2 linked regions of the Bacillus pumilus genome follow. The protein of the gene in region 1 binds, or shares a complex with, the protein of each later gene. Links are inferred from orthologs where the notes say so. Each region holds a gene or a part of one and is shown in the gene's direction. Other genes may lie near its edges.

What was found.
Region 2: the proteins of secA (region 1) and secY are in contact, whole or in part, in a crystal structure (PDB 3DIN), measured with the Thermotoga maritima proteins. The link is inferred for Bacillus pumilus from one-to-one orthologs. Residues at the interface, in WP_004082002.1 of Thermotoga maritima: Glu261, Ala262, Arg263, Lys300, Ala301, Arg302, Thr303, Ile304, Ile305, Leu323, Tyr324, Asp325, Pro326, Val329, Ser330, Tyr333, Ile336, Lys340, Phe345, Val349, Glu363, Phe364, Tyr374, Ser375, Gly376, Gly377, Glu393, Ile395, Thr482, Ser483; in WP_004081795.1 of Thermotoga maritima: Glu108, Gly109, Glu110, Glu111, Ala236, Glu237, Arg238, Arg239, Ile240, Thr241, Ile242, Gln243, Tyr244, Ala245, Arg246, Arg247, Val248, Thr249, Gly250, Arg251, Arg252, Val253, Tyr254, Gly256, Ala257, Ser258, Thr259, Tyr260, Leu261, Pro262.

What each region holds. Positions count from the first base shown.
Region 1 is NZ_CP046128.1:3,063,151-3,080,735, reverse strand. The notes cover bases 6,027-9,127. They hold secA (preprotein translocase subunit SecA), read left to right. Parts: upstream 6,027-6,364; coding sequence 6,365-8,890; downstream 8,891-9,127. Other genes in these bases: hpf (ribosome hibernation-promoting factor, HPF/YfiA family), read left to right, coding at 6,027-6,178. Outside these bases: flagellar assembly protein FliW, read left to right, coding at 1-303; carbon storage regulator CsrA, read left to right, coding at 297-521; flagellar protein FlaG, read left to right, coding at 675-1,016; GKC25_RS15750 (flagellar hook-associated protein 2), read left to right, coding at 1,037-2,551; flagellar export chaperone FliS, read left to right, coding at 2,569-2,973; flagella biosynthesis regulatory protein FliT, read left to right, coding at 2,970-3,311; GKC25_RS15735 (hypothetical protein), read left to right, coding at 3,325-3,705; GKC25_RS15730 (methyl-accepting chemotaxis protein), read left to right, coding at 3,739-5,424; more of hpf, read left to right, coding at 5,615-6,026; GKC25_RS15710 (M3 family oligoendopeptidase), read left to right, coding at 10,184-11,977; GKC25_RS15705 (alpha/beta family hydrolase), read right to left, coding at 11,994-12,728; GKC25_RS15700 (YitT family protein), read left to right, coding at 12,918-13,766; cccB (cytochrome c551), read left to right, coding at 13,815-14,144; cell division ATP-binding protein FtsE, read left to right, coding at 14,525-15,211; permease-like cell division protein FtsX, read left to right, coding at 15,204-16,094; GKC25_RS15680 (murein hydrolase activator EnvC family protein), read left to right, coding at 16,206-17,471; GKC25_RS15675 (sulfite exporter TauE/SafE family protein), read right to left, coding at 17,522-17,585. UniProt on the Escherichia coli protein: Required for protein export, interacts with the SecYEG preprotein conducting channel.
Region 2 is NZ_CP046128.1:139,983-150,590, forward strand. What follows is about bases 7,105-9,940. They hold secY (preprotein translocase subunit SecY), read left to right. Parts: upstream 7,105-7,794; coding sequence 7,795-9,087; downstream 9,088-9,940. Other genes in these bases: rpsE (30S ribosomal protein S5), read left to right, coding at 7,105-7,126; rpmD (50S ribosomal protein L30), read left to right, coding at 7,140-7,322; rplO (50S ribosomal protein L15), read left to right, coding at 7,353-7,793; GKC25_RS00840 (adenylate kinase), read left to right, coding at 9,143-9,796; map (type I methionyl aminopeptidase), read left to right, coding at 9,793-9,940. Also shown: rplD (50S ribosomal protein L4), read left to right, coding at 1-261; rplW (50S ribosomal protein L23), read left to right, coding at 261-548; rplB (50S ribosomal protein L2), read left to right, coding at 577-1,410; rpsS (30S ribosomal protein S19), read left to right, coding at 1,468-1,746; rplV (50S ribosomal protein L22), read left to right, coding at 1,764-2,105; rpsC (30S ribosomal protein S3), read left to right, coding at 2,109-2,765; rplP (50S ribosomal protein L16), read left to right, coding at 2,767-3,201; rpmC (50S ribosomal protein L29), read left to right, coding at 3,191-3,391; rpsQ (30S ribosomal protein S17), read left to right, coding at 3,417-3,680; rplN (50S ribosomal protein L14), read left to right, coding at 3,720-4,088; rplX (50S ribosomal protein L24), read left to right, coding at 4,124-4,435; rplE (50S ribosomal protein L5), read left to right, coding at 4,461-5,000; rpsN (30S ribosomal protein S14), read left to right, coding at 5,023-5,208; rpsH (30S ribosomal protein S8), read left to right, coding at 5,240-5,638; rplF (50S ribosomal protein L6), read left to right, coding at 5,670-6,206; rplR (50S ribosomal protein L18), read left to right, coding at 6,239-6,601; and 2 more genes. UniProt on the Escherichia coli protein: The central subunit of the protein translocation channel SecYEG. Consists of two halves formed by TMs 1-5 and 6-10.

The sequences.
Region 1 (17,585 bases):
TTTTTAGTTCTTCAATCATTGAAAAACGCAGAGTTAGGCTTTATTGTCAGCAGTCCGTTTTTATTCTTCAATCAATATGAATTCGATCTAGACGAAACGGTCGTAGATATTCTAGAAGTAGAAGATGCCAATGATGTGGAAGTCATGGTGATCTTAACAATGGAATCTTCTATTGAAAAAACGACAGCCAATTTAAGAGCGCCTATTATTGTGAACCGGAAAAACATGAAAGCCAAGCAGGTGATTTTGCATGATTCAGCCTATCATACAAAACATTTGTTAGAGGTGGCATCCTCATGTTAGTTCTCTCGCGTAAATTAAACCAGTCGATTCAAATTGGCGATGATATTGAAGTCAAGATTATTTCAATCGAAGGCGATCAAGTGAAAATCGGGATTGAGGCTCCTAAGCACATTGATATTCATAGAAAAGAAGTGTACCTGTCTATTCAAGAAGAGAACAGTCGTGCTGCGAGTTTATCTGTAGATCTCCTCTCTCAATTATCCTCACAAAAAAAGTGAGGATTTTTTTATCTGATTCAGCTATCCTTCTCCACGTTTCTGTGTGGATGTTCACCATCTATATGAAACTTTAACAAATCGGTCCATCTATATTTAATTTGAAAATTCAAAGCCGATATAAAAGGTAGATTAAAGCACAGGAGCTGAATAACTATGTCTGTTGGTAAGGTGACATCGCTAGAGCCAATTATCGATGCATTTCAAACCCGTGTTTCTAATAACCAGAATGACAATGTAAACTCTAATTTACAAGCAAATGGCAAGGTCGTTTCAAAAGAAGAAATTGAAAAAACGCTTCAAGGAGCAAACAAGCTGATTGAACCCACTCAATTTCATCTGCAATTTGAATTACATGAAAAACTCAATGAATATTATGTCAAAGTCGTAGATAACCAAACAGAAGAAGTCATTAGAGAAATTCCTTCCAAGGAATGGCTTGATTTCTATGCGGCAATGACAGAAATTGTCGGTTTATTTGTAGATAAAAGAATGTAAGTGAAGGGAGAACATAAAAAATGGTCAATCGAATTACTGGATTTTCAAATGTGTTTGATATTGATGAAATCGTATCAAAGCTAATGAAAACTGAGCAAGCACCACTTGATAAAATGACACGCCAGAAACAAACACTTGAATGGCAAAGAGACAGCTATCGCGAGGTGAACTCGAAAGTCAAAGAATTAGATGATTTGATCAACAGTTTAAACTTAACGCGTCCAAGTACATATGGCGCAAAAAAGGTGACAAGCTCAAATGAATCTGCTGTCACAGCAACTGGCTCAACTAATGCTACTTCTGGCTCAATCAATGTCACCCAATTAGCGACAGCTTCCGTCTTCAAATCATCTGGTACATCTGGATTTACACCAACAAATGGCACGTTTACATTCGAAGTGACGACACCAGATTCGACAAAACCGAAAACGGTGACGATCAATACTTCTGATACCGATACAATTGATGACATCGTGAAAAAGCTGAACAACTCGCAATTAGGTGTGACGGCTTACAAAGGACAGATCTTTGACGGATCAAACTATGTCGATACGGTCGCTCTCACTTCACGGACAACGGGAGAAGGTGTCAGTATTAAAGCAGCTGATGGTAATTCAGCTTCATTCTTCACTCAATTAGGCTTCCAAGTGGATGGAGATAACAAATTAGTTGCGACCACTCAAGGGCAAAAAGCACAATACGAGATTAATGGTCTGAAAATGGAAAATAACAACAATACATTTGAGCAAGCTGGTATTACGTACGAGCTTAAAGGGACAACCGATAAGCCTGTCAGCTTAAACGTTTCAACAGATGTCGATACAATCTTTGATAAAATTAAACAATTTGTTGATAAATACAATGAACTTGTTGAGCAGGTCAATGGCAAAGTCAATGAAAAAAGAAATAGGGACTATCATCCTTTAACAGCTGAAGAGAAAAAAGCAATGTCTGACAAAGAAGTGGAGCTATGGGAAACGACAGCGAAGTCTGGCTTGCTGAGAAGTGATTCCATTTTACGAGGTGGTGCCTCTAAAATAAGAAGTGATTTTTATGCTGATATTACGACAAGTGATGGGAATAGAATTCACATGACACAAATCGGAATTACCACTTCAGATAAATATAAAGATGGCGGAAAGCTTGTCATTGATGAACCGAAACTAAGAAAAGCCATTGAAGAAGATCCGCAGAAGATCAGTCAAATATTTATGTCAGGTTCGCTAAATGTGGATTCAAAAGATAAAGATAAAGCGCAGCAGCAATATCAAGAACAAGGAATCATTCATCGTATCAAAAATTCCTTATCAGCCTTCACGAAGAGCATTCAAACTAAAGCTGGCAGCACAACAATGCAATTAAAGGAATACGGACTTGGTAAGGACCTTGATTCTTTAACAAAACGAATGGATACATTCCAAGATCGTTTAAAAATGGTTGAAACCCGCTACTACAAAAAGTTTAGCGCCATGGATAGCGCGATTCAAAAGCTAAACAACCAATCTGGCTATCTTTCTCAACTGCTTGGACAATAATTGGAGGTTTATAACATATGGCAATAAAGAACCCTTATGCCGCCTATCAGAAAAATTCTATTGAGACTGCAACACCTGCTGAGTTGACGCTTATGCTTTATGAAGGCTGCTTAAAGTTCATTAGACTAGCGAAGTATGCCATTCAAAAAGAGGATGCAGAAACGAGAAATGTGAACCTGAAAAAGGCTCAAAACATCATTCAAGAATTAAATGTCACCTTAAATCGTTCTTATGACGTATCAAAGAGTATGGCAAGTATGTATGATTACATTTATCGCAGACTGATTGAAGCCAATCTTCAAAATGACGAAGAGATGTTGAATGAAGTAGAGCAATACGTAACTGATTTTCGTGATGCATGGAAGGAAGTTATTCAAACCGATCGAAAAGGGCGCCATCACTCTATCGGGGGATCTCTATGAGTATTGTGGACCAGCTGCATGACCAAACATTAAAAATGGCAGCCGAAATAGCGGCAAATCCGCAAAGTGACACCTTGGTTGAAGACTTTGATGCCTTTTTGATTGAGAGAGACGAATTAATGAGAGATATTCAGCATGAGCTGACGGATCAAGAAAAAGAGAAAATCAAAGAAATCATCCAAACAGATCAACAGATGGCGAAGCAATTAACTGTGATCCAAAATGGGATAAGAGCAGATATTCAAGCCATTCAAAGAAAGAAAACAAAACAGCTGAATTATCAAAATCCATACCAGCCTATGACGAGTGACGGCGTATATTACGATAAACGGAAATAATTAGGTGAGACCTGTGGCGTATCGTTCAGATGACTATATTTTATTAACCACATATTATGAACTTCTATATACGATAGAAGAGAGTCTAAAATATTTAGATGAAATTGAGAAGGATTTTGCTAAAACTGAAGGGGATCGGATCTTTAATGATCTGATCCATGCCTTCTTTCATTTAGAGACAACGCATCCCCTTCTGCTTTCAATTATAGAAAATGAGCACTTTGCCAAAACGATTCGTTCGTTTGATCAAATTTTTTTAAGTTTTGATATACTAGCTTTCTATACATTCCCTTCAATACACTTCCAATCATTCCTTACATCATATTTTATACCTGAATATAGAAAGTGGATGGATGAAATACATGCCTGTATGAGGCCGTATGTCATTCATTAATTTTTGTTCAATTCAGACCATTCGGAGGAAATTATGAGACTAAAAAATCAATTTTTGTTTGGGCTTATTGTCATATGTGTATTGTTTGTCAGTATTTTAGGGGTCTCAAGCTTTATCTATTACAAAACAGATCAATCCTACAAGACGCTTCTCAGCAAAGAAGTGAAGCTTTATCAGACCTCACTGGAATTAGAGGTGCTTTTGCAAAAGCAGGAAGCGCAAATCAAAACCTATGTTGTCGTGCAAGATGCTGAAAATTTACAGAAAATTGAGCAAACATATGAAGAGATTAATAAGAAAACAACGGAAGCTTCAAAAATGAGCGCTGTCAAACAAGCAAAAAATCTATTAGATCAAATCTCAGAAAAAAATTATCTCTACTACACCTCAACGAACCGACTATTTAATTCATTGAATATGCAAAATCAAAAAGAATTCAACACCCGCCTCAGTCAAGAATTACAGCCTATCGAACAAGAAATACATACCTTTACAAAAGAATTTGCTCAAACCCAGTTGAAGCAACGTGACCAGAAAATCAATCAGCTCAATCAAGACAGTAACCAATTAGTGTTCACACTCATTCTAGTTAGTGCGGTCATTATTGTTGGCTTTTTGGTGATTGGGACAAGATTCGTTTATCGTATGACAAAGCCGATTGTTTCTGTCACAAATGCCGCGAGAAGGATGGCAGATGGTGATCTTACACTTGAAGAGATTGAAGTGACCTCTAAAAATGAGATTGGCCAACTTGGTACCGCTTTTAATCAAATGACGACTCATTTACGTCAGCTCATTTTACAGGTGCAAAATGGATCAAGACAATTAGCTGATTCTGCTGCTCAGTTTGAGGAAACCATTCATCAAACAATATCGGCAAGTGAGCAGACGTCTAGTTCGATTGAACAGGTCGGTGAAGCTTCACGTGAACAATCAGACGCGGTCGGAAAAGTAGCTTCTGCGATTCAAGAAGTCTCGACTGGTATGCAAAATGCAGCTGAACACACATCCGATGTTTCGGGTCACTCAATTTCAGTGACTGAAAAGGCTGAAGAGGGTGCAGCGCTTATTCAGCAATTCGTAAAACAAATGAACTCTATAAAAGCGTCTGTGAATGAACACCATTCCACAATGGCTCATGTACAAGGCCAGTTTACTGGCATTGAAGATTTGTTAGGTCATATCCATGCCATTGCTGACCAAACGAACTTGCTTGCTTTAAATGCTGCTATTGAAGCGGCAAGAGCTGGAGAACATGGAAGAGGCTTTGCGGTTGTAGCAGATGAAGTGAGGAAACTGGCGGAAGAATCTAGTCAGCTGACAGATCAAATTAGTCAATTACTCGCGAACGTGAACAAAGATACTAAAAAATCATCACATTCGATGACAAAGGTTGAGCAGGATGTAGCAGAAGGTGTGAAAGTATCGCAATTGTCTGAACAGAGCTTTCATGAAATTCTGGAATCTATTCGTGATATTTCAATGAAAGCAGAGGAACTTTCAGCCACTGCAGAGCAAATTTCAGCTAGTACAGAGGAAATATCTCAGACGGTTGGGGTCATTGAAGAAGGAGCCAAACGCAATTCAGAAGAGACGGAGTACATGTCTGCGGCTGTTGAAGAATCATTGGCGGCAAATGAAGAGATGAAAGCAGCGGCGGAAGATTTAAAAACCTTATCTCATTCGCTGAAAACATCCATTTCATCTTTCACGATTTAAACGTGAGCTGGTCTTTTTCAAGAATGAGCCGAATATATATTCATCACCTATCAAGCAACAGTTGAAGCACCGCAAAATTTTGACAAATTTCAATGAATATTCACATTTTTTTTACGTTTGAGCAGGAGAAAAGGAGGGAAAAGTAGAAATAGGTTTACATATCCTTAATTTTAAAGGAGGCGTTCTTTACATGAATTACAATGTCAGAGGAGAAAACATCGACGTAACACCTGCACTAAGAGATCATGTCGAGAAAAAAATTGGAAAGCTGGAGCGTTATTTTGAAACAGACGTAGATGCTTCAGTCAACGTGAACTTGAAGTTTTACAATGATCAAGAATCTAAAGTTGAGGTTACCATTCCAATGACTGATCTAGCACTTCGAGCTGAGGTGCATAATGAAGATATGTACAATGCAGTAGACCTAGCAGCCAGTAAATTAGAACGTCAAATTCGAAAGCACAAAACAAAAGTAAACCGTAAATTCCGCGAGCAAGGTGCCAAAAAACACTTATTTGCTGGAGGAAATGGGACGCCTGATGTAGCTGTTCAAGATGACGAAGAAATTGATGAAACAGAAATCGTCAGACAAAAACGATTCAATTTAAAACCGATGGATAGCGAAGAGGCCATTCTTCAAATGAACATGTTAGGTCATAGTTTCTTCGTCTTCACAAATGCTGAGACAAATTTGACCAATGTGGTCTATCGCCGAAATGATGGAAAATATGGACTCATTGAGCCAAACGCTTAATTTCATCTAAAAACAACCTAAAAAAAGTAAACCCGTTCCCTTCATAAGGGGCGGGTTTTTTGTGCGAAATCATTGCAAATTCTTTGGAAATGAAGGAAGGTATGGTATGATAAATGCAGGTAAATATGGACCTGTCAATCTTTTGGACATGCCGAAAAATTGCATGAAATAGAGGAGCGTTATTATATGCTTGGAATCTTAAACAAAGTGTTTGATCCTACGAAACGTACGATCAGCAAATATGAAAAAAAAGCAAATGAAATCGAAGCTCTCGCACAAGATTTCGAGAAATTATCTGACGAGGCTTTACGAAATAAAACGATTGAATTTAAAGAAAAACTTGAAAAAGGACAATCCGTGGATAACCTGTTGGTTGAAGCATTTGCAACGGTTCGCGAGGCATCACGCCGCGTGACAGGAATGTACCCGTTTAAGGTGCAGCTCATGGGGGGGATCGCGCTTCATGAAGGCAACATCTCTGAGATGAAAACAGGTGAAGGTAAAACGTTGACATCAACAATGCCTGTTTATTTAAATGCTCTTTCTGGAAAAGGCGTCCACATTGTGACAGTCAACGAATATTTGGCAAGCCGTGATGCAGAGGAAATGGGCAAGATTTTTGAATTTCTTGGCTTAACGGTTGGCTTAAACTTAAACAGCTTAGACAAAGATGAAAAAAGAGAAGCGTATGCCGCTGATATCACGTATTCAACAAACAATGAACTGGGCTTTGACTATTTACGAGATAACATGGTGCTTTACAAAGAGCAAATGGTTCAAAGACCGCTTCATTATGCCGTGATCGATGAGGTTGACTCCATCTTAATTGATGAAGCGAGAACACCTCTTATCATTTCTGGACAAGCTGCGAAATCTACAAAGCTTTACGTACAAGCCAATGCATTTGTTCGTACATTAAAAATAGAAGATGATTTCACATATGATATTAAAACAAAAAGTGTACAGCTGACAGAAAGCGGAATGACGAAGGCGGAAAAAGCATTCGGCATCGAGAACTTATTTGATGTTAAGCATGTTGCGCTGAACCATCACATCGCTCAGGCGCTGAAGGCACATGTTGCGATGCAAAAAGATGTGGATTATGTCGTTGAAGAAGGCCAAGTCGTTATTGTTGACTCTTTCACAGGACGTTTAATGAAAGGACGCCGTTATAGTGAAGGTCTGCATCAAGCTATTGAGGCAAAAGAAGGTCTCGAAGTGCAGAACGAAAGTATGACCCTTGCAACGATTACGTTCCAGAACTACTTCCGTATGTATGAAAAGCTATCTGGTATGACTGGTACAGCGAAAACGGAAGAAGAAGAATTCCGTAACATTTACAACATGCAGGTTGTGACAATTCCGACCAATCAACCAGTGGTTCGTGATGACAGACCTGATTTAATTTACCGCACAATGGAAGGTAAATTTAAAGCAGTGGCTGAGGATGTTGCGCAGCGCTATATGACAGGGCAGCCAGTTCTTGTCGGAACAGTAGCGGTTGAGACATCTGAGCTTATTTCTAAGCTGCTTAAAAATAAAGGGATTCCTCATCAAGTGTTAAATGCGAAAAACCATGAGCGTGAGGCACAAATTATTGAAGAGGCTGGTCAAAAAGGAGCCGTCACCATTGCGACAAACATGGCAGGTCGTGGTACGGACATCAAGCTTGGCGAAGGCGTCAAAGAGCTTGGCGGTCTAGCTGTAATTGGGACAGAGCGTCATGAATCACGACGTATTGATAACCAGCTTCGCGGACGTTCTGGTCGTCAAGGAGACCCAGGGATTACTCAATTCTATCTCTCCATGGAAGATGAATTGATGCGCCGATTTGGTGCAGAGCGCACGATGGCGATGCTTGACCGCTTTGGCATGGATGACTCTACACCTATCCAAAGTAAAATGGTGTCTAAAGCCGTTGAATCATCTCAAAAACGCGTCGAGGGGAACAACTTTGATTCCCGTAAACAGCTTCTGCAATATGACGATGTACTTCGTCAGCAGCGTGAAGTGATTTACAAACAACGCTTTGAAGTCATCGATTCTGATAACTTAAAATCGATTGTCATCAATATGATTCAATCTTCAATTGAGCGGGCTGTTGGTTCTTATACGCCGAAAGAAGAGCTTCCTGAAGAATGGAAACTAGATGGGCTTGTTGAATTAATCAACACGAACTATTTAGATGAAGGAGCTATTTCGGTCAAAGATATTTATGGCAAAGAAGCAGATGAAATCACCTCCTTCATCATGGATCGTATTAAAGAAAAATACGATGCAAAAGAAGAAACATATGGCGATGAACAAATGCGAGAATTTGAAAAAGTCATCGTTCTTCGTGCGGTGGATTCAAAGTGGATGGATCATATCGATGCAATGGATCAGCTGCGCCAAGGGATTCATTTACGCGCGTATGCACAAACGAATCCGCTTCGTGAGTATCAAATGGAAGGATTTGCGATGTTTGAGCATATGGTTGCTTCAATCGAAGATGATGTAGCCAAATATGTCTTAAAATCAGAAATCCAAAACAACCTAGAACGTGAAGAAGTCGTTCAAGGTCAAACAACAGCTCATCAGCCTCAAGAGGGTGATGAGGAGAAGACAGTGAAAAAGAAGCCGGTACGTAAAGTCGTAGACATTGGACGAAACTCACCATGTCACTGCGGTAGCGGCAAGAAATATAAAAATTGTCATGGGAAGACAGAATAAGTAATGGAAAGAGGTGAAAACCTCTTTCTATTCATGTCAGCCCCCATACATCTATGAGGTGAAGGATATGGAATTAGTAGAAATTAGACAAGAGCTTGAAAATATGGCTAGCAGGCTAGCTGATTTTAGGGGGTCTCTTTGACCTCGAAACAAAAGAAGCCAAAATTGCAGAACTCGAAGCGACAATGTCAGAAGCTGATTTTTGGAATGATCAGCAAAAGGCACAAGGCGTCATCAATGAAGCCAATGCACTAAAGGATAATGTGAATGCATACCATGAGCTCAGTGAATCTCATGAAGAGCTGCAAATGACACATGACCTATTAAAGGAAGATTATGACGAGGAGCTTCATGCAGAGCTTGAAAAAGAGCTGAAGAACTTAACCAAGCAGTTTAACGAGTTTGAGCTGCAGCTTCTCTTAAGTGAACCATATGATAAAAACAATGCCATTCTTGAGCTTCACCCTGGTGCAGGCGGTACTGAATCACAGGACTGGGGTTCTATGCTTCTGAGAATGTATACTCGCTGGGCAGAGCGCAGAGGCTTTAAGGTTGAAACGCTTGATTATCTTCCTGGTGATGAAGCAGGAATTAAATCTGTGACATTGCTCATCAAAGGGCATAACGCATACGGGTACTTAAAAGCAGAAAAAGGTGTCCATCGTTTGGTTCGTATTTCTCCTTTTGATTCATCTGGCCGCAGGCATACGTCCTTCGTTTCCTGTGATGTCATGCCAGAGTTCAATGAAGAAATTGATATTGATATTCGGACAGAAGATATCAAGGTAGATACGTATCGTGCAAGCGGCGCAGGTGGACAGCACGTCAATACGACTGACTCTGCCGTTCGTATCACACACATACCAACCAATGTTGTGGTCACATGCCAAACAGAAAGGTCACAAATCAAAAACAGAGAACGTGCGATGAAAATGCTGAAATCGAAACTTTATCAAAGACGGATCGAAGAACAGCAGGCTGAATTGGATGAAATTAGAGGAGAGCAGAAAGAAATTGGCTGGGGAAGCCAAATTCGCTCTTATGTATTCCATCCGTATTCTCTTGTGAAAGACCATCGAACCAATACGGAGATGGGAAATGTTCAAGCGGTCATGGATGGAGATTTAGATTCATTTATCGATGCTTACTTACGTTCGAAATTATCATAAAAACTCGGCTTCTTGCTGGGTTTTTTTAATTGTGAGAAAATATAATGAATATAAAGGAATACATACGCCATACTGACTCTATATCCTTTGTATGATGAAATTAGCAAATAAAGGGGGAAATATTTTGGGATTAACACCATTACAAGAGACGTGGGATTTAGATGCCTTTTTTAAAGGAGGCAGTTCTTCACCAGAATTTAAAACATACCTGCAACACATTCAGCAGCTATTAAATGAATTACGACAAAAGGTCGATGCCTTTTCAAAAGAAGATACACACATTGAAAGCAGGTTAACGTCTGTCTTTGACACGTATGAAACGACATATAAAAAACTGTCTCAAGCAGGTTCATTTGTTTCCTGTCTTCAATCTCAAAATACAAAGGATATGAAGGCTGGCAGTCTTCGAGGTACGATTGCCAAGCTGGAAGCTGATTTAGGTACCATTCTTGCGCTGTTTGATCAAGCGCTTGCTGCCATCTCTCCTAGCAAATGGGAAGATCTCATGAATTCAGAAGCCTTTTCAGATGTGCGCTACATATTAAATGAACGAAGAGAGCGCGTGAAGGATCAATTGCCTGTTGAACAAGAAACATTGATACAAAAATTAGCTGTAGATGGCTACCATGCGTGGGATGAGCTTTATTCTAGCTTGGTGAATAAGATTATGATTCCATTTGAACAAGATGGTGTAACGCAGATGATCTCTGTCGGCCAAGCGGAAAATGCGATGGATGATTCAGATCGTGAAGTCAGAAAGGCCGTATATCATAACTTAGAGCACGCATGGACGCAGGATGAACATCTATTTGCAAGCACCCTAAACCATCTGGCAGGTTTTCGTTTACAAGTATATGAAGCAAGAGGCTGGGATCATATTTTAAAAGAGCCGCTTGATATTTGCCGCATGAAACAAGAAACCCTTGATGCAATGTGGTCTGTGATTGATGAACATAAGCAGCCATTCATTGACTACTTACATCGAAAAGCTGACATGCTTGGAGTGGATAAGCTAAGCTGGTTTGATGTTGGGGCTCCTATTGGCAGTGAGACCAAGATCTATCCGTATCAAGAAGCAGCTGCTTTTATTGTGAAACATTTCGCTGGATTTGGAGAAGAGCTTGCTGCCTTTACAGAAAAAGCCTTTAATGAACGCTGGGTAGAAGCTGAAGATCGTCCAAACAAACGAGTAGGCGGATTTTGTACAAATTTCCCTGACAGCGGGGAGTCACGCATTTTTATGACCTTCTCAGGAAGTCCATCCAATGTGGCGACACTCGCGCATGAGCTTGGTCATTCGTTCCATCAGGAAGTGATGCAGGATGTTCGCATTCTTAATCGCAAATATGCGATGAATGTAGCTGAAACGGCGTCGACATTCGCAGAAATGATTGTGGCTGATGCTTCATTAAAAGAAGCGGCAAATGAAGAGGAGCGTCTCAGCTTGTTAGAGGATAAGCTGCAGCGGAGTGTAGCATTTTTCATGAATATTCAATCTCGTTTCTTATTTGAACAGCGTTTTTATGAAGAGCGTAAACAAGGAGAAGTGCCGGCGGATCGGTTGAATGAGCTGATGGTAGAAGCGCAGAAGGAAGCCTTCGGTGACTCTTTAGATGAATACCATCCACATTTCTGGGCGTCTAAGCTGCATTTCCATATCACAGGTGTACCGTTTTATAATTTCCCATACACATTTGGCTACATGTTCTCGCTAGGGATTTATTCAAAAGCCTTGCAGGCTGGTACTTCGTTTGAAGAGAAGTACATTGCATTACTAAAGGATACAGCTTCAATGACAGTAGAAGATTTGGCCTATAAGCACTTAGGCGTCGATCTTACCCAAAAAGACTTTTGGGAGGAAGCCATTGGTTTAGCTGTAGCAGACGCTGAAGAGTTTTTAGAAGCGACGAAAAAGTAAAAATGAAAAGCTCCTATTACGGGAGCTTTTTTGCTGGTTTTAGCCATTCAAGCATGGTCTGAATGATATCCTTTTGCTGCGTGAGGGCTGGAATGTCCGCAGGCTGATCACCTTTTTGTTTGCCGTACATGCCAAACTGAGCATGGTTCCCGCCTTTTATTTCATGGTAAACGGTTTGAGACGGCAGATTTGTTTTCGATTTCTTGATTTTCTCTTGTGTCGCAAGCCCATCCTTTTCACCTGATATAGAGAGTACGTTCAAGGACGATGATTTCAAGTTATCTGATGCTGGATAAGACGCAAGGAAAAAGAGACCGTCGAGCTTGCGCTGGTTTTTTTCTGCAAACATAGCGGCAGCTGTTCCGCCTAGTGAATGACCGCCAATATACCAGTGTTTGATCGTTTGATGAACTTTCATAATATCGTGTGCTTTGTTTGTATTAAAAATAGCAAACGAAAATGGCATGTCAGGGATAAAGACAGAATAACCTTTTTTCATCAGTTCATTCCCGATATTGGCGTACGAAAGTGGTTCTACCTTTGCCCCGGGATAGAGAATAATACCAGTATCGCTTTTTGCTGATGCAAATGTATACACATCGTTTTTATGTTCCACTTGCTCGATGTTCACTTGCTTTTTTAATGCGGCGGATGGTCCGTATGTAAAGCGGCTCCATGTATAGAAAGCACCAAAAGCCAAGATGATCAGTGCAAGTAATGTCATGCCTGTTATCTTCAGTATTTTCTTCATCGCATGTCCCTTCTTTCTCATGTACATATTAAATATACCATCATTTGCTCCTATGCCAAACGGCAAGTACGCTGATCCGTTTGTGTGATAAAGTATTAATCCATTAGCACTGCATTTGGCTGTTATTTACATTCGTTTTAGGAGGGCTTAAAATAGGTGTGCATTCAGAAGTAACGGAGGAAGAAAGACATGAAGCAGGGACATTCACAATTATGGATTGAAGCGAAAAATTACTTGTTCATTTTAATCGGATCAGCCATTGTGGCGATTGGATTTAATACGTTATTATTACCGAATCAGATTGCTGCAGGTGGAGTGAGCGGTATTAGTACGATTATGCAGTCATTCGGCTTTGAGGCGGCGTATGTGCAATGGGGACTCAATATTCCGCTGTTTATCGCTGGTTTTTATTTATTAGGCGGGACATTTGGCTTGAAAACGCTCGTTGGCTCTATTTTTTTACCTTCGATGGTGTTTGTCACAAGACATATTGCACCTGTGACACATGAAGCGCTCTTAGCAGCCATTTTTGGCGGAGTGGTGATTGGGATCGGAATAGGGCTCGTGTTCCTTGGAAATGGATCAACAGGTGGAACGGCGCTCGCTGCCAAAATCATCAATAAATATACAGGCCTCACGCTTGGCACCTGTTTAGCGATGATGGATGGCCTAATTGTCCTGGCTGCGATGACTGTTTTTGGGATTGAAGAGGGACTGTACGCTGTCATTGGTGTGTTTATTTCAAGTAAAACGATTGATGTTGTACAGGCCGGCTTCAGTCATTCGAAAATGGCGATGATCATTACAGGGCATGAGGATGAGGTCAGGCAGGCAGTATTTGATCAAATTGACCGTGGTGTCACAAAGATCTCAGCAGTCGGTGGATATACCGACCATGACCGTCCAATTCTGATGTGTGTCGTTGGGCAGTCACAATTCACAAAGTTGAAACAAGTGGTGAAAGCAATCGATGCATCAGCATTTGTCATCGTAATGGATGCAAAAGAGGTGCTTGGTGAGGGTTTTAAAAGGGCGTAAACAAGGATATAATAGCGTTGACCAAATGATTGTAAGGGAGGGAAATTGATGAAAAAAAGCGGATTAATGATGCTGTTTGCAGTGATGCTTCTTGTTCTTGCGGCTTGTGGAGGAAATTCAGGCAGCAGTGACAAAGAAGGCAGCAAAAGTGCTTCAACTGTGAGCAGTGGTGAGGAAATTTATCAGCAAAACTGTATTGGCTGTCATGGGAAAGACCTATCTGGTGGAGGCGGACCAAGCCTGAAAGAAGTAGGGAAGAAATATAATGAAAGCCAAATCGCAGATATTGCACAGAATGGTAAAGGCTCTATGCCAAGCGGAATGGTAGATGAGAAGCAAGCAAAAGAAGTGGCAAAATGGCTTGCAGAGAAAAAATAAAACCTTTGTCTAATCGACAAGGTTTTTTTGTTTTTATATGTAGAAAAAGATTTTTGAATAATATGAAAACGTATTATATTAAATTTTATTAAAAAAATAAGGGTAGAAAGACATGTTTATCGGTTTTAATTGTTCCTTTTACCTTTTAACTATAAGTTTTGAAATATAAATGTAATACCATTGCGTCGATTCATGACGTATAATTGGAGTTGTTGAAATTTAGACGATTCATTTTTTTCATCTTTTTGGATGAAAAGGACATAAATTGCTTGTACGTATCGAAGGGTATGTGCGTGACCATACATAACGTTTTTTGACGATAAGTGTCAAAACATCATGATAAGCTGTTAGTCAGCAATAAGAAAAGATTAGGTGATTACATGATTGAAATGAAGGAAGTCTACAAGATCTATCCTAACGGTGTAAAGGCGATCAATGGAATCAATGTCTCTATCCACCCAGGAGAGTTTGTGTATGTTGTTGGTCCCAGTGGTGCTGGTAAATCCACTTTCATCAAAATGATGTATCGTGAAGAGAAGCCAACCAAAGGGAAAATCTTAATTAATAGCAGAGATTTAGCCTCAATTAAGGAAAAAGAAATTCCTTACGTAAGAAGAGAAATTGGCGTAGTATTCCAAGATTTCAAACTACTTCCAACCCTCACGGTGTTTGAGAATGTGGCATTTGCTCTTGAAGTCATTGGGGAACAGCCTCATATCATTAAGAAAAAGGTGCTGGATGTACTTGATTTGGTACAGCTCAAGCACAAAGCACGACAATTTCCTGACCAGCTGTCTGGCGGTGAACAGCAGCGTGTATCTATCGCTCGCTCGATCGTGAATAGTCCTGAGGTTGTCATTGCAGATGAGCCGACAGGAAACCTTGATCCAGACACATCTTTGGAAATCATGAAGACACTCGAAGAGATTAATAACCGCGGAACAACAGTCGTCATGGCGACACACAACAAAGAAATTGTAAACAGCATGAAGAAACGTGTCATCGCAATCGAAGATGGAATGATTGTGCGTGACGAAGCAAGAGGGGAGTACGGCATTTATGATTAAAACTCTCTCGCGGCATTTACGTGAGAGCTTCCGTTCACTTGGAAGAAACACGTGGATGACATTTGCATCAATTAGTGCGGTCACTGTCACATTGATTTTAGTTGGGGTTTTTCTTGTGATTATGCTCAACTTGAATAACATGGCATCGAACGCTGAAAAAGAAGTAGAAGTAAAAGTGTTAATCGAATTAACGGCGAATCAAAAGCAGCAGGATGAATTAAAAGCAGAAATTGAGAAGATTCCTGAAATCAGTGATGTGAAGTACTCATCTAAAGATGACGAACTAAAAGCGCTGATTAAAAGCTTTGGTGAAAATGGACAATCCATGGGACTTGTTGATCAAGAAAACCCATTAAACGATGCGTTTATTGTGAAAACATCAGATCCACACGATACACCAAAAGTAGCGAAGAAATTAGAAAACTTAAAGGGTACGTATAAAGTAACCTATGGAAAAGAAGAAGTCAGCCGACTCTTTAATGTGGTCGGAGTGGCGCGAAATGTAGGTATTGCGCTCATTATTGGGCTTTTATTTACAGCCATGTTCTTGATCTCTAATACGATCAAAATTACGATTTTTGCTAGACGTAAAGAAATCGAGATTATGAAACTCGTAGGTGCAACGAACTGGTTTATCCGCTGGCCATTCTTTATTGAAGGATTACTGCTTGGTGTATTTGGTTCCATTATACCAATCGCTCTATTGCTTGGCACATATCAATATGCAGTGGGCTGGGTGGCACCGAGAGTACAAGGCTCATTTATTTCCATGCTTCCATATAACCCGTTTGTCTATCAAGTTTCACTGGTCCTTCTATTGATCGGTGCAATCATTGGTGTATGGGGAAGCTTGACGTCCATCCGTAAATTCTTAAAAGTATAAATCTATTTTTGATGGCAGCACTCGAGAATTTGATAGAAGGTGTGACCGGTTGAACCGATTCATCCGGTCGACTCTTTATGCAGGCAGTTGTCATAGGAGGGGAATATCGTTTTGAAAAGAAAGCTGATGATGGCTGGAATGGCAGCGTTTATTGGAACAACGTGGCTATACATTCCAGGGAACGAGAATCGTGCATTCGCATACGAAGACCTAGATCAAAAACGTCAACAAATCGAAGAGAAAACATCAAAGACTGAATCAACTTTGAAGAAAAAGAAATCAGAGCTGGCTAAGCTTGAAAAGAAAGAATCCAAGCTCAAAAAAGAAATTGAAAAGATTGACCACAAGGTAAGTGCTGCAACTGAAAAAGTCGCTGAAAAAGAAAAAGAAGTCAAACAAACGAAGCAAGAGATCAAGAAACTAAAAAAAGACATTCAAGTCATCAATGATCGAATTGAAAAAAGAAAAGCTATATTCAAAGATCGAATTCGTTCGATGCAAAAAAGCGGCGGTACGATCAACTATTTAGATGTGCTGCTGGGTGCTCGCAGCTTTAGTGATTTTGTCGGTCGTGTTGGAGCTGTCACAACCATTGTCGAAGCAGACAAAGACATGATTACAGAACATGAAAATGATTTAAAGCTGGTGGAGCAAAAAGAAGCAGAGCTAAATAATCAGCTAAATGGACTTGAAACATCTCTGAAAGAGCTAGAAGAGCTGAAAAAGGATTTGTCTAAACAGCAAAAAGAAAAAGAGAAAATCTTAGGGGATGTCACAGATAAAAAGAACCATGCCCATGATGAATTAGGCAAACTTGAAAATGAACAAGAAATTCTAGCGAACCAAAAAGCGGCTGTGAAGTCTGAGGAAGCACGCCGCCAAAAGGAAGAAGCGAAGAGAGCAGAACAAGCAGCTGCTGAAAAAAGTGCACCTGCACCTCAAAGCGGCGGCTCGGATCAAGTATCTGATACACCAGCAAGCAGCTCCGGCTTTATTAAACCAGCTGCTGGCCGATTCTCATCTGGCTTTGGCGGACGTTCAGGCGGACAGCACTACGGTTTAGATATTGCAGCAAAAGGCACAGTATCTGTCGTCGCAGCTGCAGCTGGAACAGTCACGAACTCAAGCTACTCATCGAGCTACGGGAATGTGATATTCATTACGCATAATATCAATGGACAGACCTATCAAACGGTATATGCCCACCTGTCTACAAGAAGTGTGTCCACAGGGCAGAGAGTCGAGCAAGGACAATTCCTTGGATATATGGGGAATACAGGCCAATCACATGGTCAGCATCTCCACTTTGAAATTCATAAAGGATTATGGAATGGCGCTAAATCAAATGCAGTCAATCCAGCGCAATATATCCGCTAATCAAAAAGCCGATAACATCATGTTATCGGCCTTTTTTATTCTAAATGAAATTAAAATAACAGCAGTAAACCGGCAATAATAGGTGTTAATAGTACAGCCGACTTCAATAAGAGC
Region 2 (10,608 bases), 2.9 Mb from region 1 along the record:
AACATCATCGTTCTTGAAGATTTGACTCTTGATGCAGTGAAAACGAAAGAATTCGCAGGCATCCTTAAAGGATTATCTGTTGAGAAGAAAGCGTTGATCGTCACTGCGGATGCAAACGAAACAGTTGCTTTATCTGCTCGTAACATCCCTGGAGTAACAGTTGTTGAAGCTAACGGTATCAACGTTCTTGACGTTGTCAACCACGACAAACTTCTGATCACTAAAGCAGCGGTTGAAAAAGTAGAGGAGGGACTTGCATAATGAAAGATCCTCGTGATGTTCTAAAGCGCCCTATCATTACTGAACGTTCTGCTGATCTAATGACAGAGAAGAAGTACACGTTCGAAGTTGATGTCAGAGCTAACAAAACAGAAGTGAAAGACGCTGTTGAAGAAATCTTTGGAGTGAAAGTTGAGAAAGTCAACGTTCAAAACTACAAAGGAAAATCTAAACGCGTTGGACGCTACACTGGTATGACTAGCCGTCGCAGAAAAGCGATCGTGAAATTAACTGCTGACAGCAAAGAAATCGAAATTTTTGAAGCGTAAATCTTAAAAAGAAGGAGGGAAATTCAAAATGGCGATTAAAAAGTATAAACCAACCAGTAATGGTCGTCGTGGCATGACTACTTCAGATTTTGCTGAAATCACGACTGACAAACCAGAAAAATCGTTGCTTGCACCGCTTCACAGAAAAGGCGGACGTAACAACCAAGGTAGATTGACTGTTCGTCATCAAGGTGGCGGTCATAAACGTCAATACCGTATCATCGACTTTAAGCGTGATAAAGACGGTATACCTGGACGCGTTGCTACAATCGAGTATGATCCAAACCGTTCAGCGAACATCGCTCTTGTAAACTATGCAGATGGTGAGAAACGTTACATTCTTGCTCCGAAAGGAATCCAAGTTGGTACTGAAGTTACTTCTGGACCAGAAGCTGACATCAAACCAGGTAATGCTCTTCCACTTATCAACATCCCAGTTGGTACAGTTGTGCATAACATTGAATTAAAACCAGGTAAAGGTGGACAATTAGTTCGTTCTGCTGGTACTTCTGCTCAAGTTCTTGGTAAAGAAGGTAAATACGTTCTTGTACGTTTGAACTCAGGAGAAGTTCGCATGATTCTTTCTGCTTGCCGTGCGACTATCGGTCAAGTTGGAAACGAGCAACACGAATTAATTAACATCGGTAAAGCTGGACGTTCTCGCTGGAAAGGCGTACGCCCAACAGTTCGTGGTTCTGTAATGAACCCTAACGATCACCCACACGGTGGTGGTGAAGGACGCGCTCCAATCGGACGTAAATCACCAATGTCTCCATGGGGTAAACCGACTCTTGGATTCAAGACTCGTAAGAAAACCAACAAGTCTGATAAATTCATTGTACGTCGTCGTAAAAACAAGTAACGGGGTTGTCTACGGTTCATTTAGGACCGTAGTTCAATCACGAAGGGAGGTTCCACAATGGCTCGCAGCTTAAAAAAAGGACCATTTGTTGATGATCATTTGATGGCTAAAGTCGAGAAATTGAATGAAACTGACAAAAAGCAAGTCGTAAAAACTTGGTCTCGTCGTTCTACAATTTTCCCACAATTCATCGGTCACACAATCGCTGTCTATGACGGACGCAAACATGTACCTGTTTTCATTTCTGAAGATATGGTAGGTCACAAATTGGGCGAATTCGCACCAAGCCGTACTTACAAAGGTCATGCTAGTGACGATAAAAAAACAAGACGCTAATGAGAGGAGGCTTTTAAATGCAAGCTAAAGCTGTCGCAAGAACAGTCCGTATTGCTCCTCGTAAAGCACGTCTAGTAATGGACCTGATCCGAGGTAAGCAAGTAGGAGAAGCAGTTTCTATCTTAAACCTTACACCTAAGGCTGCTTCACCAATTATTGAAAAAGTATTAAAATCTGCTATCGCAAACGCTGAGCACAACTACGAGTTGGACGCTAACAGCCTAGTGATTACTCAAGCATTCGTTGACGAAGGTCCAACACTTAAGAGATTCCGTCCACGTGCTATGGGTCGTGCGAGCGCAATTAACAAACGTACTAGCCACATTACAATCGTTGTATCAGAAAAGAAGGAGGGATAATCCGTGGGTCAAAAGGTAAATCCAGTAGGTCTTCGTATTGGCGTCATTCGTGATTGGGAATCTAAATGGTTCGCAGGAAAAGATTACGCTGACTTCTTACATGAAGACTTGAAAATCCGTGAATTCATCAGCAAGCGTTTGTCTGACGCGTCTGTTTCTAAAGTAGAAATCGAACGTGCTGCAAACCGCGTAAATATCACAATCCACACGGCTAAACCAGGTATGGTAATTGGTAAAGGCGGATCTGAAGTTGAAGCACTTCGTAAAGCTCTTAACAGCCTAACTGGCAAACGTGTACACATCAACATTCTTGAAATCAAGAGAGCAGATCTTGATGCTCAGCTAGTTGCTGAAAACATCGCTCGTCAACTTGAAAATCGTATTTCATTCCGTCGTGCACAAAAACAAACAATCCAACGCACAATGCGTGCTGGAGCACAAGGAATCAAAACAATGGTTTCTGGTCGTCTTGGCGGTGCAGATATTGCTCGTTCTGAATATTACAGTGAAGGTACTGTTCCGTTGCACACACTTCGTGCTGACATCGACTATGCTACTGCTGAAGCTGACACTACTTATGGTAAGCTTGGCGTAAAAGTATGGATCTATCGTGGAGAAGTCCTTCCAACTAAGAAGAATACTGCGGAAGGAGGAAAATAATATGTTATTGCCAAAACGCGTGAAGTATCGCAGAGAACATCGTGGGAAAATGCGTGGTCGTGCAAAAGGTGGCACTGAAGTACATTTCGGTGAGTACGGTATCCAAGCTCTTGAAGCTTCTTGGATCACGAACCGTCAAATCGAAGCTGCTCGTATTGCTATGACTCGTTACATGAAACGTGGCGGTAAAGTTTGGATTAAAATTTTCCCTTCTAAGCCATACACAGCTAAACCTCTAGAAGTCCGCATGGGTTCCGGTAAAGGTGCTCCAGAAGGATGGGTAGCTGTAGTAAAACCGGGCAAAGTTTTATTTGAAATTTCTGGTGTGTCTGAAGAAGTTGCTCGTGAAGCTCTTCGTCTTGCATCTCACAAATTGCCAATTAAAACGAAGTTCGTAAAACGTGAAGAAATTGGTGGTGAATCAAATGAAAGCTAATGAAATTCGTGACCTTACCACTGCTGAAATTGAACAAAAAGTAAAGTCTCTTAAAGAAGAACTTTTCAATCTTCGTTTCCAATTAGCGACTGGGCAGCTTGAAAACACTGCTCGCATTCGTGAAGTGCGTAAATCAATCGCACGCATGAAAACTGTGATTCGTCAAAGAGAAATCGCTGCTAATAAATAATAATTAGAGGGGAGGCCCCGCAAACATGAGCGAACGTAACCAACGTAAAGTGTATCAAGGTCGTGTTGTTTCTGACAAAATGGATAAAACCATCACTGTTGTAGTTGAAACATACAAAAAGCATTCACTTTATGGCAAACGTGTAAGATACTCTAAGAAGTTCAAAGCACATGATGAAAACAACCAAGCAAAAATCGGAGACATCGTAAAGGTCATGGAAACTCGTCCTTTATCTGCGACTAAACGCTTTCGTCTAGTTGAAGTTGTCGAAGAAGCCGTTATTATCTAATAAAGTTCGGATTTCTTTTTCCGAAAGGAGGTAACATTAATGATTCAACAGGAGACTCGTTTAAAAGTAGCTGACAACTCTGGCGCACGCGAAGTACTAACGATTAAAGTTCTTGGTGGCTCTGGACGTAAGACGGCTAACATCGGTGATGTCATTGTTTGTACGGTTAAACAAGCAACACCAGGAGGCGTTGTCAAAAAAGGTGAAGTTGTGAAAGCAGTTATCGTTCGTACAAAGAGCGGAGCTCGCAGAAACGATGGATCTTACATCAGTTTCGATGAAAATGCATGTGTCATTATCCGTGACGACAAGAGCCCGCGTGGAACTCGTATCTTCGGACCAGTAGCACGTGAACTTCGTGAAAACAACTATATGAAAATTGTTTCTCTAGCACCAGAAGTACTTTAATGAATACAATCCGCGACTCAAGGAGGTGCGATTAAATGCATGTTAAAAAGGGCGATAAAGTAGTGGTTATCTCTGGTAAAGATAAAGGTAAACAAGGAGTCATCCTTGCTGCTTTCCCTAAGAATGACCGTGTTTTAGTAGAAGGTATTAACCTTGTGAAAAAACACTCTAAACCAACCCAAGCTAACCCTCAAGGCGGAATTTCTGAACAAGAAGCGCCGATCCACGTATCAAACGTAATGCCGCTTGATCCTAAAACGGGTGAAGTGACACGTGTTGGGTATAAAGTTGAGGACGGAAAGAAAGTCCGTGTAGCGAAAAAGTCTGGGCAAGTTCTAGATAAATAGTAAATAAGGAAGGGAGGTCTTTCTCATGAACCGCCTTAAAGAAAAGTATGTAAAAGAAATTACACCTGCATTAGTTTCTAAGTTTGAATACAAATCAGTAATGCAAGTGCCAAAAATCGAAAAAATCGTGATCAACATGGGTGTTGGTGACGCTGTTCAAAACGCTAAAGCAATCGATACTGCTGTTGAAGAATTAACGTTTATCGCTGGTCAAAAACCTGTCGTTACTCGTGCGAAGAAGTCTATTGCTGGATTCCGTCTACGTGAAGGAATGCCAATCGGTGCGAAAGTAACACTTCGCGGAGAGCGCATGTACGATTTCCTTGATAAACTTATTTCTGTATCTTTACCACGTGTACGTGACTTCCGCGGGATTTCTAAGAAATCTTTCGACGGTCGTGGAAACTACACGCTTGGTATTAAAGAACAGTTAATCTTCCCAGAAATTGATTACGATAAAGTAACAAAAGTCCGTGGTATGGATATCGTTATCGTTACGACTGCCAATACGGACGAAGAAGCACGTGAGTTATTAACTCAAGTAGGTATGCCGTTCCAGAAATAATCAATGAAAGGGAGGCGAAATCGTGGCTAAAAAGTCTATGATTGCGAAACAACAACGCAAACAAAAGTTTAAAGTTCAAGAGTATACGCGCTGCGAACGTTGTGGACGTCCACATTCAGTAATTCGCAAGTTTAAACTTTGCCGTATTTGTTTCCGCGAACTTGCATATAAAGGACAAATTCCTGGCGTTAAAAAAGCCAGCTGGTAATCCCCATAAATGGGAAGGAGGTTATTAAATAATGGTTATGACAGATCCGATTGCAGATTTGCTGACTCGTATTCGCAATGCGAACATGGTACGTCATGAGAAGCTAGAAGTACCGGCTTCAAAAATCAAAAGAGAAATTGCTGAAATCTTAAAGCGTGAAGGTTTTATCCGTGACGTTGAATATGTTGAAGACAGCAAACAAGGAATTATCCGTATGTTCCTTAAATATGGCCAAAACAACGAGCGTGTTATCACTGGTCTAAAAAGAATCAGTAAACCTGGTTTACGTGTATATGCGAAATCAAATGAAGTACCACGTGTACTTAACGGACTTGGAATCGCAATTATTTCTACATCACAAGGTGTTTTATCGGACAAAGAAGCCCGTGCTAAACAAGCTGGTGGAGAAGTACTTGCTTACGTATGGTAAAAAAAGTTTAAGATGAATGGAGGTGCTTGGTATGTCTCGTATAGGTAAAAAACTAATCGAGATCCCTTCAGGAGTTACTGTGACAAACAACGATAACACAGTGACAGTAAAGGGACCAAAAGGTGAACTAACTCGTACATTTCACCCTGATATGGAAATTAAAATTGAGGACAGCGTCTTAACTGTAAGCCGTCCGTCTGATCATAAAGAACACCGTGCTTTACATGGTACAACACGTAGCTTAATTGCAAACATGGTTGAAGGTGTATCTAAAGGTTTCGAAAGAGGTTTAGAACTTATCGGTGTCGGTTACCGTGCAGCTAAATCTGGAAACAAACTTGTTCTTAACGTTGGATACTCTCATCCAGTTGAAATCGTTCCTGAGGCTGGAGTTGAAGTCGAAGTTCCATCTCAAACGAAAGTAGTCATTAAAGGTATCGATAAAGAGCGTGTGGGAGCTCTAGCTTCTAACATCCGCGCTGTCCGTTCTCCAGAGCCTTACAAAGGTAAAGGAATTCGTTACGAAGGTGAATTCGTTCGCCGTAAAGAAGGAAAAACTGGTAAGTAAGATCGCTTAATGTGAAGAAAGGAGTGACTCGGATGATTACGAAAACTAGCAAAAACGCTACTCGTCTTAAAAGACACGCTCGTGTTCGTGCGAAACTTTCAGGTACTGCTGAAAGACCTCGCCTTAACGTTTTCCGTTCTAACAAGAACATCTACGCTCAAGTAATTGATGATGTTAACGGTGTAACACTTGTAAGTGCTTCTACTCTTGATAAAGAGTTAAAGATCGAGAATAGTTCTGACGCTGCAGCTGCTACTAAAGTTGGCGAACTTGTTGCAAAACGTGCTGTTGAAAAAGGAATCTCTAACGTGGTATTTGACCGCGGAGGATACTTATATCATGGACGTGTAAAAGCTCTAGCTGAAGCTGCTCGTGAGGCTGGACTTAAATTTTAATAAAAGAAGGAGGGACACATCCGAATGAGTCGTATTGACCAAAGCAAATTAGAGTTAGAAGAACGCTTAGTTACGGTTAACCGCGTAGCGAAAGTTGTTAAAGGTGGACGTCGTTTCCGTTTTGCAGCTTTAGTTGTTGTCGGTGACAAAAACGGTCATGTAGGTTTCGGTACTGGTAAAGCACAAGAAGTACCAGAAGCGATCCGCAAAGCTGTTGAAGATGCGAAAAAGAATTTAATTGAAGTACCAATGGTTGGAACTACAATTCCACATGAAATCATCGGTCGATTCGGTGCAGGAAACGTTCTATTGAAGCCTGCTTCAGAAGGTACAGGAGTTATCGCTGGAGGCCCAGTGCGTGCGGTTCTTGAGCTTGCTGGTCTAGCTGATATCCTTTCTAAATCTCTAGGTTCTAATACACCGATCAACATGATCCGCGCAACACTTCAGGGTTTAAGTGAACTTAAACGTGCTGAAGACGTTGCGAAGCTTCGTGGAAAATCTGTAGAAGACCTGTTAGGATAAGGAGGGAACATTAATGGCAAATAAATTAGAAATTACCCTCAAACGCAGTGTAATCGGTCGCCCAGAAGATCAGCGTGTCACTGTTCGTACTCTTGGTCTTAAGAAAACAAACCAAACAGTCGTACATGAAGACAATGCAGCGATCCGCGGCATGATTAACAAGGTGTCTCATTTAGTTTCTGTTAAAGAACAATAAAACATTTTTAATCGATAAGGAGGTGCCCAAATGAAACTTCATGAATTGAAGCCTTCAGAAGGTTCACGTAAAGTACGCAACCGTGTTGGTCGTGGTATTGGATCAGGTAACGGTAAAACTTCTGGTAAAGGTCATAAAGGTCAAAACGCTCGTTCTGGCGGCGGTGTACGCCCTGGTTTCGAAGGTGGTCAAATGCCTTTATTCCAACGTCTTCCAAAACGTGGTTTTACAAACATCAACCGTAAAGATTACGCGGTTATCAACTTAGACAGATTAAACAGTTTTGACGAAGGAACGGAAGTAACTCCTGAACTTCTTCTAGAGACTGGTGCAATAAGCAAGTTAAAAGCAGGAGTAAAAATTCTTGGCAACGGTAAATTAGAAAAAAAATTAACTGTAAAAGCCAATAAATTCTCTGCTTCTGCGAAAGAAGCTATTGAAGCTGCTGGCGGTACAGCCGAGGTGATCTAACTTGTTTAAGACAATCTCCAATTTTATGCGCGTGAAAGATATACGGAATAAGATTATATTCACTCTTTTAATGTTAATCGTCTTTCGTATAGGTGCTTTCATCCCTGTGCCTAATGTGAACGCCGAAGTTCTCCAGGCACAGGATCAAATGAGTGTTTTCGGGATCCTCAACACGTTTGGGGGCGGGGCACTTTTCCAATTCTCCATTCTTGCAATGGGGATTATGCCGTATATCACTGCTTCGATCATCATTCAGCTCTTGCAGATGGATGTTGTTCCGAAGTTTACTGAGTGGTCAAAGCAAGGAGAGGTTGGCCGCCGAAAATTAGCACAATTCACAAGGTATTTTACAATTGTTCTAGGTTTTATCCAGGCGTTAGGAATGTCATATGGATTCAACAATATGGCAGGAGGCATGCTGATTGAAAACCCAGGTGTTTCAACGTACCTCTTAATTGCGGTCGTACTCACTGCGGGAACAGCATTTTTAATGTGGCTGGGAGAGCAGATTACTGCTCACGGTGTTGGTAACGGTATTTCGATTATTATCTTTGCCGGTATCATCGCAGGTATCCCTCAAACATTAAAACAAGTGTACGCTCAGCAATTTGTGGGTGGAGATGGACAGCTGTTCATGCAAATCCTGAAAATTGCCCTTATTGTTATTGCTATCCTTGTCATTGTTATCGGTGTTATTTACATTCAAATGGCAGTGAGAAAGATTGCGATTCAATATTCAAAAGGAACTGGCCGTGCACAAATGTCTGCTAGTCAAGCAACGCACCTTCCATTGAAAGTGAATCCAGCAGGGGTGATTCCAGTCATCTTTGCCGTTTCTTTCATTATTACTCCGCAGACGGTTGCATCGTTCTTCGGAACCAATAATGTGACAACTTGGATAACCAACAACTTTGACTATACTAAGCCAATCGGTATGACGATTTATGTAGCACTGATTGTTGCTTTCACATATTTTTATGCCTTTGTCCAAGTGAATCCTGAACAAATGGCTGAAAATCTGCAAAAGCAGGGTGGCTATATCCCGGGAGTTCGTCCAGGGAAAATGACTCAAGATAGAATTACGAGCATTTTGTACCGACTCACGTTTGTGGGCGCCATTTTCTTAGCCGTGATTTCAATACTTCCTATCTTTTTCATTCAATTCGCTGGATTACCTTCCGCTGCACAAATTGGCGGCACAAGTCTTCTCATTGTTGTAGGTGTTGCACTTGAAACAATGAAACAGCTTGAAAGCCAATTAGTGAAACGAAACTACCGTGGATTTATGAAATAAAACAGAGGGCTGGGCTTCTGCCCAACCTCTCTAAGTAAGGAAGGGGAAATCCGAAATGAACTTAGTCTTAATGGGGCTTCCGGGTGCTGGTAAAGGCACTCAGGCAGAACGAATTGTTGATGATTATGGGATCCCTCATATCTCAACAGGAGATATGTTCCGCGCTGCTATGAAAGAGGAGACACAACTTGGGCTCGAAGCAAAATCCTTTATCGATAAAGGAGAGCTTGTTCCTGATGAGGTCACAATCGGTATTGTTAGAGAAAGACTTGGCAAAAATGATTGTGAACAAGGTTTTCTTCTGGACGGATTTCCGCGAACAGTCGCTCAGGCTGAAGCTTTAGAAGAAATTCTAAAGGACCTTGGCAGAACGATTGATTATGTCATTAATATTAAAGTCGATAAAGATGCTTTGATGGAGCGTCTGACTGGCCGAAGAATTTGCAAAAATTGCGGAGCGACATATCATTTAGTATTCAATCCACCTGCGAAAGAAAATGTTTGCGATAAGTGTGGAGGCGAACTTTATCAACGTGCAGATGATAATGCAGAAACCGTTTCGACTAGACTTGAAGTAAACTTAAAGCAGACTGAACCTTTACTGAACTTCTATTCAGAAAAAGGATATCTTGCAAACATTGATGGTGCGAAGCACATTAACGATGTATATGCAGATATCAAGAACCTGCTTGGGGGATTAAATAAATGATTATCTGTAAAACTCCTCGCGAGCTTGAGATTATGAGAGAAGCTGGACGCATTGTCGCACTGACTCATGAAGAGCTGAAGAAACACATAAAACCAGGTATTTCGACAAAAGAATTGGATCAAATTGCCGAACGTTTTATTACAAAGCAGGGTGCAATCCCATCTTTTAAAGGGTATAATGGTTTTCGCGGGAGCATTTGCGTTTCGGTGAATGAAGAACTCGTTCACGGTATTCCTGGTAAACGGGTTTTACGTGATGGCGACATCATTAGTATCGATATTGGCGCAAAGTTAAATGGCTATCATGGTGACTCTGCTTGGACTTATCCAGTTGGGGTAATCAGTGATGAAGACCGCAAACTACTGGAAGTCACAGAGGAATCTCTATATAAAGGCTTACAGGAAGCAAAGCCAGGCGAACGTCTGTCGAACATTTCCCATGCCATACAAACGTATGTAGAAAACGAGAATTTCTCAGTTGTTAGAGAATATGTTGGACATGGGGTCGGACAGGATCTTCATGAGGACCCTCAAATTCCTCATTATGGTCCGCCCAACAAAGGCCCGCGGCTAAAACCTGGAATGGTGTTGGCCATCGAACCGATGGTGAACGCAGGCAGCCGATATGTGAAAACATTGGCTGATAACTGGACGGTTGTAACGGTTGATGGGAAAAAGTGTGCTCACTTTGAGCATACGATTGCGATTACAGATACAGGTTTTGATATACTGACTAAGATTTAGGTCTTCACTGAAGCCTTTCAGGCCCAAATCGGGCAGGTTGTCTGTATAGTCCAAAGGAAAGAACAAGAT